DNA from 3 places in the Streptomyces sp. YKOK-I1 genome. Region 2 is predicted to be linked to each of the others. Evidence: riboswitches for the same ligand, from Rfam matches in the RefSeq annotation. Region 2 holds a riboswitch; each other region holds the start of a gene.
What was found. Region 2 has a riboswitch for cyclic di-AMP ahead of ACYQ8Q_RS07865 (C40 family peptidase). Riboswitches for the same ligand answer to the same signal wherever they lie in the genome.

Region 1 (4,387 bases), 5.6 Mb from region 2:
AGGCGCTCGGCCTGCTCGCCGACGCCCTGCGCGCGCCCGCCTTCGCCGACAGCGAGGTCGAGCGTCTGGTCCACAACCGGCTGGACGAGATCCCGCACGAGCTGGCCAACCCCTCCCGCCGCGCCGCCAAGGAGCTCTCCAAGGAGCTGTTCCCGGCGACCGTGCGGATGTCGCGGCCCCGCCAGGGCACCGCGGAGACCGTCGAGAAGATCGACTCCGCCGCCGTGCGGGCCTTCTACGAGCGTCACGTCCGGCCGGCCACGTCCACCGCGGTCGTCGTCGGCGACCTCACGGGCGTCGACCTGGCCGCACTCCTGGGCGAGACCCTGGGCGCCTGGACGGGCTCCCCGGCCCAGCAGCGGCCCGTGCCGCCGGTGACCGCCGACGACACCGGCCGCGTCGTCATCGTGGACCGCCCCGGCGCGGTCCAGACGCAGCTGCTCATCGGCCGGATCGGCGCCGACCGGCACGCGCGCGTGTGGGCCGCCCAGGTCCTCGGCACGTACTGCCTCGGCGGCACCCTCACCTCCCGGCTGGACCGCGTCCTGCGCGAGGAGAAGGGCTACACGTACGGCGTGCGCGCCTTCGGGCAGGTCCTGCGCTCCGCCCCGGACGGCTCGGGCGCCGCGATGCTCGCCATCAGCGGCTCCGTCGACACGCCGAACACCGGTCCCGCCCTGGACGACCTGTGGAAGGTGCTGCGCACCCTTGCGGCCGAGGGCCTGACGGACGCCGAGCGCGATGTCGCCGTGCAGAACCTGGTGGGCGTGGCGCCGCTGAAGTACGAGACCGCGGCGGCCGTCGCGAGCACGCTGGCCGACCAGGTCGAGCAGTTCCTGCCCGACGACTACCAGGCCACGCTCTACCGGCAGCTCGCCGCGACCGGCACGGTGGAGGCCACCGCGGCGGCCGTGAGCGCCTTCCCGGTGGACCGCCTGGTGACCGTCCTCGTCGGTGACGCCGCGCAGATCAAGGAGCCCGTCGAGGCGCTCGGGATCGGCGAAGTCACCGTCGTCCCCGCCGAGTAGACGCGGGCGAGGCGGACATGCTGCGGCCCCGGGGCGACGAAGGCGTCCTCCCGGGCGTTGTCCCGGGCGTTGTCCCAGGGCCGCAAGATGTCCGAATTGATGCGGAGGTTGTGTGTCTGCGCTGTGGCGTGCGCTACAAAAACCGTGATCCGTTTGAGGATTGATAACGGTCCCGCATACCGTCGGCCCGGCTGTTCGTCAGGCACCGCGCCGCATCCGCGGCACCGGGCAGTCATCGCCGAGTCCCCGTACGGCGCGAGCCAGGGGAGCCGGGGACCCATGAAGTCCCTGGGGTGAATCGGGCGCCCGCGCGTGAGCGAGGGGGTCCGTAGGAGACCTTCCTGCTCCGAACCCGTCAGCTAACCCGGTAGGCGAGAGGGAAGGAAAGGACCGCTCGCCCTTCATGGCGTACACCTGCACCACCGGGAAGCACCGCCGGCCCAGCCGGATGCAGCGCACCACCGTCCGCGCGGCGGGTTTCGCGGCGCTGACCACCACCGGTGTCATGGCCACCGTCGCCTCCACCCCGGCCCTCGCCGCGGAGCCGACCCCCGAGCAGACCGGGCTGATCCCGGTCGTCACCGCCGGCGAGGCCGTCGCCGAACAGGTCGACGACCAGGTCGCCCTGCAGAAGAAGGCCGCCTTCGAGGAAGCCGCGCGCAAGGCCGCCGCCAAGAAGGCCGTGGAGGAGCGCGAGGCACGCGTGCGTGCCGCCCGTGAGGCCGAGCGCAAGCGTCTGAACGCCTTCGTGTTGCCGATCACCGACTCCTACGTCTCCACGGGCTACCACGCGAGCAGCTCGCTGTGGTCCTCCGGCAGCCACACCGGCATCGACTTCCACGCCGCCAGCGGCACGCCCGTGCACGCGGTCGGTCTCGGCACCGTCGTCGAGGCGGGCTGGGGAGGGTCGTACGGCAACAATGTCGTCATCAGGATGAACGACGGGACGTACACCCAGTACGGTCACCTCTCCTCCATCGGCGTCTCGGTGGGCCAGCAGGTCACCCCGGGGCAGCAGATCGGCCTGTCCGGCGCGACCGGCAACGTCACCGGCCCGCATCTGCACTTCGAGGCCCGTACCACGGCGGAGTACGGCTCCGACATCGACCCGGTCGCCTACCTCCGCCAGCACGGCGTCAACGTCTGACGCCACCCGGCGACACCGCGTTTCCGAGCCCCGGCCCCACCGGCCGGGGCTTTCGCCGTTTTCGGGACTCCGCTGTCCAAAAAATATCCCTGGATTCCGGTCCGCCGTCGGAAATTCCGGCTCATTGCAATAGAGTCACGGAACACACGTCAATCGGCGGAGCTCGGCGACGTTTCACGGGGATTAAGACGGAGGCGGTCATGCGTATTCCGGCGCACTCGGTGTGCACGGCCATCCGGGACGACATCGTCGCGGGTGTCTACGAGCGCGGCAGCCGCCTCACCGAGGACCTCCTCGCCCGCCGCTACGGCGTCTCGCGCGTCCCCGTACGGGAGGCGCTGCGCACCCTGGAGGCCGAGGGTTTCGTCGTCACCCGGCGGCACGCGGGCGCGTGCGTCGCGGAGCCGACCGAGCAGGAGGCGGCCGACCTCCTGGAGATGCGCATGCTCCTGGAGCCGCTGGGCGCCGCCCGGGCCGCCCAGCGGCGCACCGAGGCGCATCTGAAGGTGCTGCGCGGCCTCGTCCGGCTGGGCCAGGAGCGGGCCCGCAGGGGCAACAGCGAGGATCTGCGCTCGCTGGGCGGCTGGTTCCACGAGACGCTCGCCCAGGCCTCCGGGAGCCACGCCCTGACGTCGATGCTCACCCAGCTCCGCCACAAGATCGCCTGGATGTACGCGGTGGAGGCGCCCGCGGACCCCGTGGAGTCCTGGACCGAGCACGGCGCGATCGTGGACGCGGTGGCGCGCGGCGACCAGGAGCGCGCGCGGACGGTCACGGCGCTGCACACCGAGCGCGCGACGGCCGCCCACCGGCTGCGTTTCGCCGGCGGCGGGGACCGCGCCGACCGTGTGAGGACTTCGCAACCTCCCGTAAACATGACGGGTCTGCGGCATTAACACGGGGGCCGTATACAAAGAAGGGATATTTGGCGGAGCAGTATTTCCGCTGCCCTTTCCGTGCGCGCCCGGGAATTCTCGAAGGTGCGCATTCGGTGTGCCCGGACCCGGGTTTCCGGTTATGCCGCCGGTAATGTCGCGGAGTGGCCGTGGGGGCGGCGCGGGACGGGTGCGGGACAGGCGCGGGGCGGGCGGGAAAAACGGCGGAGCCGCGCCACCCTCGAAGGTGACGCGGCCCCGTGCGTGACTCAGACGGTCTCGGGGAGCTCCTCGAGCCCCTCGGCGACCAGCTTGGCCAGCCGGTCCAGCGCGACGTCCGCGCCCTCGGCGTCGGAGGCGAGGACGATCTCCTCGCCCCCCTTCGCGCCGAGGCCGAGGACGGCCAGCATGGAGGCCGCGTTGACGGGGTTGCCGTCGGTCTTGGCGATCGTCACCGGGACGCCTGCGGCCGTGGCGGCTCGGACGAAGATGGAAGCGGGGCGGGCGTGGAGGCCCTCGGCCCAGCCGACGTTGACGCGGCGCTCAGCCATGTGTTGCTGCCCTTCGGTTTTCAGGTTGTCTAGACCGGTGTTGTCTAGACCAGTGTTCCACACGTGAAGCCGGTGAGGAACGGGTCGGACGTCCCGTTCCTCTGGCGGTCGCCGGATCGCGGCCTCGATCCTGCTTCCGTCCTCCACAGACTGCCTCGCGCCGTTGTCGTACGCGAGCCGTACTCTGGGCCCCATGCAGAGCGCCTCGGACCGGCACGAGTACCCCGCCCACTGGGAAGCCGACGTGGTGCTGCGCGACGGCGGCACCGCGCGCGTCCGCCCCATCACCGTCGATGACGCCGAGCGCCTGGTCAGCTTCTACGAGCAGGTCTCGGACGAGTCGAAGTACTACCGCTTCTTCGCGCCCTACCCGCGACTGTCCGCGAAGGACGTCCACCGCTTCACGCACCACGACTTTGTGGACAGGGTGGGACTCGCGGCCACGGTCGGCGGCGAGTTCATCGCAACCGTACGCTATGACCGCATTGGTGCCGACGGCATGGCCGCCTCCGCGCCCGCCGACGAGGCCGAGGTCGCCTTCCTGGTCCAGGACGCCCACCAGGGGCGCGGTGTCGCCTCCGCCCTCCTCGAACACATCGCGGCCGTCGCGCGCGAACGGGACATCCGCCGCTTCGCCGCCGAGGTGCTGCCCGCCAACACCAAGATGATCAAGGTGTTCACGGACGCCGGCTACACCCAGCAGCGCAGCTTCGAGGACGGCGTCGTCCGCCTGGAGTTCGACCTCGAACCCACCGCACGCTCCCTGGCCGTGCAGCGCGCGCGGGA
Region 2 (4,387 bases):
CCGGCGCGACCTCTCCGGGGCGAGGTGAGCAGCGATGGTGCCCGACCTGCCGCCGCTGCCGGCGCTCACCCGCGCCGAGGCCGAGCTGATCGACCGTTATCTGGACGTGGTGGATCTGCTCGGGCGGATCAATCCCGCGCACGACGGTGACACCTACCGGGGCCTCAGGGCCGCCCAGGCGCTGGTGGCGAGGGCGGCGGAGCTGCGCGACGCCCTGACGCTGATGCACCAGCGGGGCGAGAGCGAGCTGCATGCGCCGACCCTCGCGCGGGCGCTGCGCGTCCTGGACGGGGAGCGCCGCACGGCGCGCGTCACGGTGCCTCCGCTCTCCGACAGTTGACCGACCGGCGTCCGGCCCGCCGCGCCGTCCTCGTGACCGCGACGTCCGGGCCGGACTTGAAACGGACCAGTCGAGTTACCCCCGTTCGGCGTAGCCGGGGCTCTTCTTGCGGACGAGCGCACTGCGCCGAAGGCGCCGTTTCACGGGGCGGCACAAGGGGTAGCGGCCCAGGTCGGGAGGCCTTTTGCGGTCTTGACACCTGATAACCCATCAGGGTGTTCACCCGAACAGGTGAATGGTGAGTAACCCCACAAATCACCGGTTCCATTGGGAATTTCGGTCAACGGTGAGTCAAGATCCGTGTCTGACGACAAGTCCCCGCCACAAGCGGCGGGGCGGTCCGGGCGGACGCCGAGTCCTGCCGCTGCCCGGATTGACCCGTCGACAGGAGTGCATCGGCAGGAGTGGAGGACCCAAGCACGACGGGTCGCCGGAACGGTCACGCCATGACCGGGTCGAGCAGCCCTTGGGGTGAAGCCGCGTGAGCGGCCGGGCACCTTTGTCAGCCCGAATCCGACAGGTCATCCTTCACAGGCGGTTGACGAAGGGTTGCGCATGACTGCGCTCAATCGTGTCCCGTCGCTCATGGCCCGGGCCGGTACGGCCTCCGCGTTCGCCATCGCCGCCGTGGGCGGCTCGATCGTGATCCCCGGGGTGGCCGCCGACGCGGCAGCCGCCACGCCGGCGACGAAGGCGCTCCAGGTCGCGGCCTCCAAGAAGGGTGCACCGTACAAGTACGGAGCCGCCGGACCCAAGAGGTTCGACTGCTCAGGTCTCACGATGTACTCGTTCAAGAAGGCGGGCAAGACGCTGCCGCGCACGGCGGCGCAGCAGTACAACAAGACGCGCCACATCTCGGCCTCCAGCCGCAAGGCCGGCGACCTGGTGTTCTTCCACTCCGGATCGAGCGTCTACCACGTCGGGATCTACGCCGGGCACGGCAAGATCTGGCACTCGCCGAAGACCGGCAGCTGGGTCAAGCTGGAGAAGATCTGGACCAAGAGCGTCTGGTACGGCCGGGTCCGCTAGGGCCGGGGAGCACCGCTTCCCGGGGTGGTGACGGCGTCCCCCTGACGCGTCCTCACCGCCCCGGGAGCTCGCCCGGCCGCGGGAGCCCCGCGGCGCGGGCCGCCGGCTCCGCCGGGACGGCCCACGGCAGCTCGACCGTGACCGTCTTGCCGCCCTCCCGTGTGGGGCGCACCCTGAGCCTGCCGCCGCGTTCGGCGGTCAGCCAGCGAATGATCACCATGCCTCGGCCGTTGTCCTGCTGGACGGCGGCCGGCAGTCGTTTGGGGAAGCGCGGGTGGCTGTCGGTGACGCCGATGCACAGCCGTTCGTCGCGGTCGAGCACCAGGTCCACCGTGAAGGTGGGGGACTGACCGAAGGTGTGCTGCACGGCGTTGGTGGCGAGTTCGGAGACGATCAGCCGGATGGCGTCGGCCGTCTCCGTGTCCGCCGGCAGTCCCCATTCGTCCAGCGTGCCGGCCACGAATCCGCGGGCCGTGGAGACCGAGGCGGCTTCGCTCGGCAGAGTGACGGATGCTTCCAGATGGTCTGCCATGGCGACCTCGTCCCTTTCCCACGGGACCGGAGTCCGACACGCTGCGGATGGTTCGATTACGGTCCCGGACTGGTGCTACTTCGCCAGACTGCCATCAGCGCGCCCGTCACGGGTGGCGATCCACCAAGATATGCATATATCTGTCGCTCAATGCGGTGAACTCTGCCACGGCAGAGCGTTTCTGGACGACCCATAAGGAGTAAGGAGGAGCCCATGCAACACGGTCCCGCGGTACGCCGCCGGAAGCTGGGCGCCGAACTGCGCAGCCTGCGCGCCCGGGCGGGGCTCACGAGCGGCGAGGCGGCCCGGCTCGTCGGCTGGCACCAGTCCAAGGTGAGCCGCATCGAGACAGGCACCAGTGGTACGAAACCGGCCGATGTGCGGTTACTTCTCGACGTCTACGGCGTGACCGATCCGCAACTGCGGGAGCTGATGACGGCGTTGGCCGGCTCGGAGGAGAGCGGCGGGCGCGACCACTGGTGGCACGCCTACCGCGGGGTCCTCCCCGCCGCCTACCGGGACTTCATCAGCCTGGAGTCACAGGCCGGCGCGATGCGCACGCTGGAGACGACGGTGGTACCCGGGCTGCTCCAGACGGCCGAGTACGCCCGCGCGGTGACCCGGGCCGCGGTGGAGGGGGCGGACGAGGACCAGTTGGACACCCTGGTGGAGGTGCGGATCGCCCGCCAGGACGTACTGCGCAGACAACCACCGCTCCGGCTGAGCGCGGTGCTGGACGAGGCGGTGCTGAGGCGGGAGGTGGGCGGCCCCGAGGTGATGGAGCGCCAGCTCGTCCGGCTGATGGAGGCGGCGCGGCTTCCCCAAGTGCGTTTGCAGGTACTGCCGTTCGCGGCCGGTGCCCATATCGGTGTCACCGGACCTTTCGTTATCTTCTCTTTTTCGAGCGCCCCTGATCTGGATGTGGTTGTTCTCGACCACTTGACGAGTAGCCTCTATCTCGAACGGAAAGAAGACCTCGAGGCCTACACCGAGGCCTTCAACGCCCTTCGGGCACATGCGCTTTCGCCCGGGGAATCACTGGAATACATCGCCGCGACAGCTGACGGCGCGTAGGGAGGCACCATGACTGCTCTGCCTCGGAACGTACCTCGGAACGTACCTCGCAGCACCGATCCCCACGCTCTCCCCCAGATGCGGTGGCTGCGCAGCAGCTTCAGCACGGGAGCGAACAACTGCGTGGAGACGGCCCGGCCGGCCCTCGGGCCCTTCGCCGGGCTGCTCGCCGTACGCGACTCCAAGGACCCGGAGGGTCCCGCCCTGCTCTTCTCCCCCGAGAGCTGGTCGGGTTTCACCGCCGCGTTCCACTGATCAGCAGGGGCGACCCACGGCCGTGTCACGCCGACTCATGGTCGTGTCTCCCCGATGACCCGTACAGCGCGATCCAGCTCGGCCCCGGAGAGGTCGGCGCGGGCGGTCAGCCGCAGGCGTGAGATGCCGTCGGGCACGGAGGGAGGACGGAAACAGCCCACGGCGAGGCCTGCCGAGCGGCAGTCCGCCGCCCACTGCACGGCCTCCTCCGGGGAGGGCGCACGCACGGAGACGACCGCGGCGTCCGGACGTACCGCTTCCAGGCCTGCGGCCGTCAGCCGGTCGTGCAGTTCCGAGGCCACCGCACGCGCGCGTGCGGCCCGCTCGGGCTCCCGGCGCAGCAGCCGCAGCGCCGCGAGGGCCGCACCCGCCGCAGCGGGGGCGAGGCCCGTGTCGAAGATGAAGGTGCGGGCCGCGTTGACCAGATGGTCGATCACCCGCGCCGGCCCCAGCACGGCCCCGCCCTGGCTGCCGAGGGACTTCGACAGCGTCACCGTGACGACCACGTCCTCGGCGCCGGCCAGCCCGACCGCGTACGGGGCGCCCCGCCCGCCGTTCCCGAGGACGCCGAGGCCGTGCGCGTCGTCCACCACCAGCCCGGCGCCGTGCTCCCGGCAGGCGGCGGCCAGTCCGGCCAGCGGGGCCGCGTCGCCGTCGACCGAGAAGACCGTGTCGGAGACGGCCACCGCCGGGCCGTCGTGGGTGCCGAGCGCCTTCCGTACGGCGTCCGGGTCCGCGTGCGCCACCACCTGGGTGGTCCCCCGGGCCAGCCGGCAGCCGTCGATCAGCGAGGCGTGGTTGCCCGCGTCGGAGACGATCAGCGAGCCGTGCGGGGCCAGCGCGGTGACCGCGGCCAGGTTCGCGGCGTACCCGGAGGAGAAGACGAGCGCCGCCTCGAAGCCGCAGAACTCCGCCAGCTCCCGCTCCAGCTCGGTGTGCAGCTCGGTGGTGCCGGTGACCAGCCGGGAGCCGGTCGAGCCGCCGCCCCAGGTCCGCGCGGCCGCCGCGGCGCCCTCGGCGACCTCCGGGTGCCGGGACAGGCCCAGGTAGTCGTTGCTCGCGAGATCGAGCAGCGGCGAGTCGGCCGGACGGGGCCGCAGCGTCCGGACGAGTCCGGCCCGGCGCCGCGCCCGCGCCTGTTCGTCGATCCAGCCGAA
Region 3 (4,387 bases), 3.1 Mb from region 2:
GCCGCCTTCCGCTGGCTGGACCGGGTGGAGCCCGGCCCCTGGCGGAATCTGGTGTTCGCCTTCGCCTGGGGCGCCTGCGCGGCCGCGCTGATCGCGATCGTCGCCAACAGTTTCGCCACCCGCTGGATAGCCACCGCCACGGCGGATCCGTCCGGGGCGGACACCCTCGGGGCGACCGTCATAGCGCCCGTCGTCGAGGAGTCCGCCAAGGCCGCCGCGATCCTGCTCGTGTTCCTCTTCCGCAGACGGGACTTCACCGGGCCGGTCGACGGGGTGGTCGTCGCCGGGATCACCGCCACCGGCTTCGCGTTCACCGAGAACATCCTCTATCTGGGCACGGCGTTCGGCACCGACCAGCTCAGCGGGGAAAGCGGCATCGCGTCCGTGACGGCCGCGACCTTCTTCGTGCGGATCGTCATGTCGCCGTTCGCGCACCCTCTGTTCACCGTGCTCACCGGCCTGGGCTTCGGGCTCGCGGCGCGCTCCGGGTACGGCCGGCAGGTGCGCCGCGTCCTGTTCCCGCTGGGCGGGCTGCTCCTCGCGATGGGCATGCACGCCCTGTGGAACGGCTCCTCGACCTTCGGCGACTTCGGGTTCTTCGCGGTGTACGCGTCGTTCATGGTGCCCGCGTTCGGGCTGCTCACCTGGCTGGTGGTGTGGACCCGGCAGCGGGAGCTGCGCACGGTCCGCGAGGAGCTGCCGGCGTACACGGCGGCCGGCTGGCTCACCCCGGCCGAGCCGTACGCGCTCGGCTCGATGCGGGCGCGGCGGCTCGCCCGCGAGTACGCCAAGTGGCATGGGGGTCGGCCGGCCGCGCGGGCGGTCGCCGAGTACGAGGCGTACGCGACCTCGCTGGCGTTCCTGCGGCACCGGGGGCGGGGCGGACGGGCGGGCGACGACTTCGTCGTACGGGAGCGGGAGCTGCTGAACGAGCTGTGGCGGCGCCGGGAGGTCGCCCGGCCGGCGCTGGACCATGCGGCGCGGATGACGGCGCCCGCGGCGCCCGCGCCGGTCCACGGGTACGGATACGGATACGGGTACGAAGCCGGATACGGCAGCCCGCATGGGTACTACGGGTACCAGGGGTACGGGTATCCGGCGGGGCCGTATCCCGCCCAGAACCCCTATCGGTCGTAGGGGGCGGGGCGGTTCGGCACCGCCGGAACGCACACCCGTGCCTACGCCGAGGCCGCCGTCAGCCTGGTGAGCTCCTCGTCCGTGAGCTCCAGGTCGGCCACCGCCAGCAGGGGCGGCAGCTGGTCCAGGGTGCGGGCGGAGGCGATGGGGGCGACGACCGTCGGCTGGGCGGCGAGCCAGGCCAGGGCGACCGTGGCGACCTCGGTGCCGTGGGCCCGGGCGATCTCGTCGAGGGCGGCCAGGACGCGGACGCCCCGCTCGGTGTCGAGGTGCTTGCCGGCCCCCGCGGCGGCTCGCGGTCCCTCCACCGTCGTACCGGGGCGGTACTTGCCGGTGAGGAAGCCGGAGGCCAGGGCGAAGTAGGGGACGGCGGCGAGACCGGAGCGGGCCGCGAGGTCCTGGAGGCCGCCCTCGTAGGTGTCGCGGGAGACCAGGTTGTAGTGCGGCTGGAGGGCGACGTACCGGGCGAGGCCCTCGCGGTCGGAGAACTCCAGGGACTCCCGGAGGCGTTCGGGCGAGATGTTGGAGGCGGCGATGTGCCGCACCTTGCCCGCCCTCACCAGCTCGTCCAGCGCCCCGATGATCTCCTCGACCGGCACCTCGGGCTGGTCGAAGTGGGTGTAGTAGAGGTCGATGCGGTCGGTGCCGAGGCGGGTGAGGGACGCCTCGGCGGCGGCCTTGATGTTGGCGGCGGTCAGGCCGGGGAAGTCCGGGTGCTGGCTGACCTTGGTGGCGATGACGACGTCGTCGCGGTTGCCGCGCTTGTTCACCCACCTGCCGAGGATGGTCTCGGACTCGCCACCGCTGTTGCCGTCGACCCAGGCGGAGTAGGAGTCGGCGGTGTCGACGAAGTTGCCGCCGGCGGCGGTGTAGGCGTCCAGGACGGCGAAGGAGGTCGCCTCGTCGGCGGTCCAGCCGAAGACGTTGCCGCCGAGGGAGAGAGGGAAGACCTCGAGGTCCGAGGAGCCGAGCTTGCGCAGAGAAGTCATGTCGTACGTCAACAACGGCTTCGGAGCGGCCCATTCCGCCCGCCGCGCCGAAGCGTACGAAGAACGTGTGAACAGGACCGCTCCGAGAAGGACGGTGCCGGGAGGACGGTGCCGGGAGGGCACCCTTACGGGTTGAGCCCCTTGCTGTGCAGCCAGGCCATCGGGTCGATGCCGTTGGCGGCGCCGTCGGGGTGGACCTCCAGGTGGAGGTGGGCGCCGGTCACGTTGCCGGTGGCGCCCACGCGGCCGATGACATCGCCGGTGGCGACCTTCTGGCCGGCGCTGACGCTGATCGAGGACTGGTGGCAGAACCACAGCTCGGTGCCGTCGTCCAGGGTGAGGATGGTGCGGTAGCCGTAGGAGCCCGCCCAGCCCGCCTCGGTGATGGTGCCGCTGTGGACGGCCTTGATGAGGGTGCCGGTGGGGGCGGCGAAGTCGAGGCCGGTGTGGTAGCCGGAGGACCAGTAGGCGCCGGCCTGACCGAAGGTCGCGGTGAGCGTGTACGAGGAGGTCGGCAGCGTGTACTGCTTCGCCAGCTCGGCCAGGCGCGCGGCCTCGGCCTTCTCCTTGGCGGCCTGCTCGGCCTTCTCCTGCGCGGCGGCGGCCGCGTCCTTGGCGTCCTTCTCCGCCTTGGCGACGGCGGCCGCCTCCGCCTTGGCCGCGGCTGCCTCGGCACGGTCGGCGACCTGGGTCTGCTGCGACTCGGCCTGCGCGATGATCCGCTCGCGCAGCGCCTCGCCGGCGTCGGCGGAGGCGCCGCCGCTCTTGTCGGCGGTGTCGGAGGCCTCGGTGCCGAAGCCGGAGAGCGCGGGCGCGGCGTCCTGGCCGGAGTCGTCGTCGGAGATGAAGGAGCCCACGGAGGGCAGGTCCGGCATGGAGATGGAGACCGGGGGCTTGCCGGTGTTGGCGCTGGCCATGCCGCCGGCGCTGAAGGCGGCTATGACGCCGACGCCGAGGACGGTGGAGCTGCGGGCGAATCCGCCGCCGCGCTGCTTGGCGACCCGGTGCTTGCCCCGGGGCGGGGCGAGGGACTCCTCGGTGGGATTCCACTCCTCCCAGGGGCCCTCGTCAGCGCGGTAGCTGCCGTAGCCGAAGGTGTCGGAAGAGGAACGCTGGCTCGGCACGAAGGGGGCTTCGGGAGCAGGCCGGTTGGACGCCACGCGGGCGCACTCCTTTCCTTCCGACGCCTACCGGGTTAGCTGACGGGTTCGGAGCGGGAAGGTCTCCTACGCGCGTAAACCGTTCGTGACTCTGTGAGTTCACGACGGCGTCCGTGCGATTCACCCCAAGGTGGTGGTTCCCCGGTTCCCTTACGGGATTCGACGCGTGCGCACGGAGCCGACTCTTGTGACGGCTGGGACGACCGCGCTGCGTTATCGAACGTTAATAGACCCGGGCGTAGCTTTCCAAGCTCTTCTGCTTGATCAACAACCTTTTTTGGCCTGGACTTTCGGGCCATGACCGGTGAAAAACGGGCGAGTTGCCGGAATTCACAGTACACACACAGCCCTCACGTGGGGCCGGGGGAAGAACGCACGACACAAACACCGATGGCCGGAACCCTTTCGGATTCCGGCCCTCGGCCTTCAGTAGCGGGGACAGGATTTGAACCTGCGACCTCTGGGTTATGAGCCCAGCGAGCTACCGAGCTGCTCCACCCCGCGTCGGTGAAACCACTGTATCACCCGGTCAGGTGCAGGTTCGCCACCCTCGCCCGCTCGGCGTACTCCGGGAGGACGACGACGTCCACGCCCTCGGCCGTCAGCAGCCCGTTTCCGTCGGCGGCCGTCACGAAGGTGTCCGGCTCCTGCCAGGCGGTGACCACCCGGCGCACCCCCGCGTCGAGGATGAGCCGCGCACAGGGCTTCGGGCGGGAGGCGCGGCGGGCGCAGGGTTCGAGGCTGCTGTAGACGGTGGCCGTGGCCAGCCGGGGGTCGGCCGGGTCGAGTTTCGCGAGGGCGGCCTCCTCGGCGTGGACGACGGGGTCGCCGGCCTCGCGGGAGTGGCCGCGCGCCAGTTCCGTGCCGTCGGCGGCGACGATCACCGCGCCGACGCTGAAGGCGGTCTCGGAGGGCGGGCACGCGGCGGCGAGCTCGCAGGCGAGGGCCAGCCAGTGGCGGTCGGCGGCGGAGGGAAGCAGGCCGGTGCCGGGGGCGGTGGGCTCGTACCGCATGAGGACGACGTCCTCGATCCGCCGGGTCTCGGTCAGCCGGAGCCGTCCGCCCTGGTAGGCGCCGGGGCCGAAGAGGCGGGGTGCGCCC

Region 1: another riboswitch for cyclic di-AMP. It lies ahead of ACYQ8Q_RS33475 (M23 family metallopeptidase); the one in region 2 lies ahead of ACYQ8Q_RS07865 (C40 family peptidase).
Region 3: another riboswitch for cyclic di-AMP. It lies ahead of ACYQ8Q_RS22070 (M23 family metallopeptidase); the one in region 2 lies ahead of ACYQ8Q_RS07865 (C40 family peptidase).

What each region holds. Positions count from the first base shown of each region.
Region 1 covers NZ_BAAGDR010000001.1:7,504,219-7,508,605, forward strand. Annotated here, with positions in the region: gene ACYQ8Q_RS33470 (M16 family metallopeptidase) at 1-1,028, shown strand, start outside; cyclic di-AMP (ydaO/yuaA leader) riboswitch at 1,255-1,417, shown strand; gene ACYQ8Q_RS33475 (M23 family metallopeptidase) at 1,432-2,175, shown strand; gene ACYQ8Q_RS33480 (GntR family transcriptional regulator) at 2,376-3,071, shown strand; gene ACYQ8Q_RS33485 (HPr family phosphocarrier protein) at 3,320-3,601, opposite strand; gene ACYQ8Q_RS33490 (bifunctional acetate--CoA ligase family protein/GNAT family N-acetyltransferase) at 3,795-4,387, shown strand, end outside.
Region 2 covers NZ_BAAGDR010000001.1:1,896,148-1,900,534, forward strand. Annotated here, with positions in the region: gene ACYQ8Q_RS07855 (ATP-dependent Clp protease proteolytic subunit) at 1-28, shown strand, start outside; gene ACYQ8Q_RS07860 (hypothetical protein) at 35-340, shown strand; cyclic di-AMP (ydaO/yuaA leader) riboswitch at 713-892, shown strand; gene ACYQ8Q_RS07865 (C40 family peptidase) at 896-1,369, shown strand; gene ACYQ8Q_RS07870 (ATP-binding protein) at 1,422-1,901, opposite strand; gene ACYQ8Q_RS07875 (helix-turn-helix domain-containing protein) at 2,115-2,975, shown strand; gene ACYQ8Q_RS07880 (DUF397 domain-containing protein) at 2,985-3,230, shown strand; gene ACYQ8Q_RS07885 (8-amino-7-oxononanoate synthase) at 3,266-4,387, opposite strand, start outside.
Region 3 covers NZ_BAAGDR010000001.1:5,011,681-5,016,067, forward strand. Annotated here, with positions in the region: gene ACYQ8Q_RS22060 (PrsW family intramembrane metalloprotease) at 1-1,137, shown strand, start outside; gene ACYQ8Q_RS22065 (aldo/keto reductase) at 1,179-2,126, opposite strand; gene ACYQ8Q_RS22070 (M23 family metallopeptidase) at 2,252-3,286, opposite strand; cyclic di-AMP (ydaO/yuaA leader) riboswitch at 3,296-3,461, opposite strand; tRNA gene ACYQ8Q_RS22075 (tRNA-Met) at 3,717-3,790, opposite strand; gene ACYQ8Q_RS22080 (dihydrofolate reductase family protein) at 3,808-4,387, opposite strand, start outside.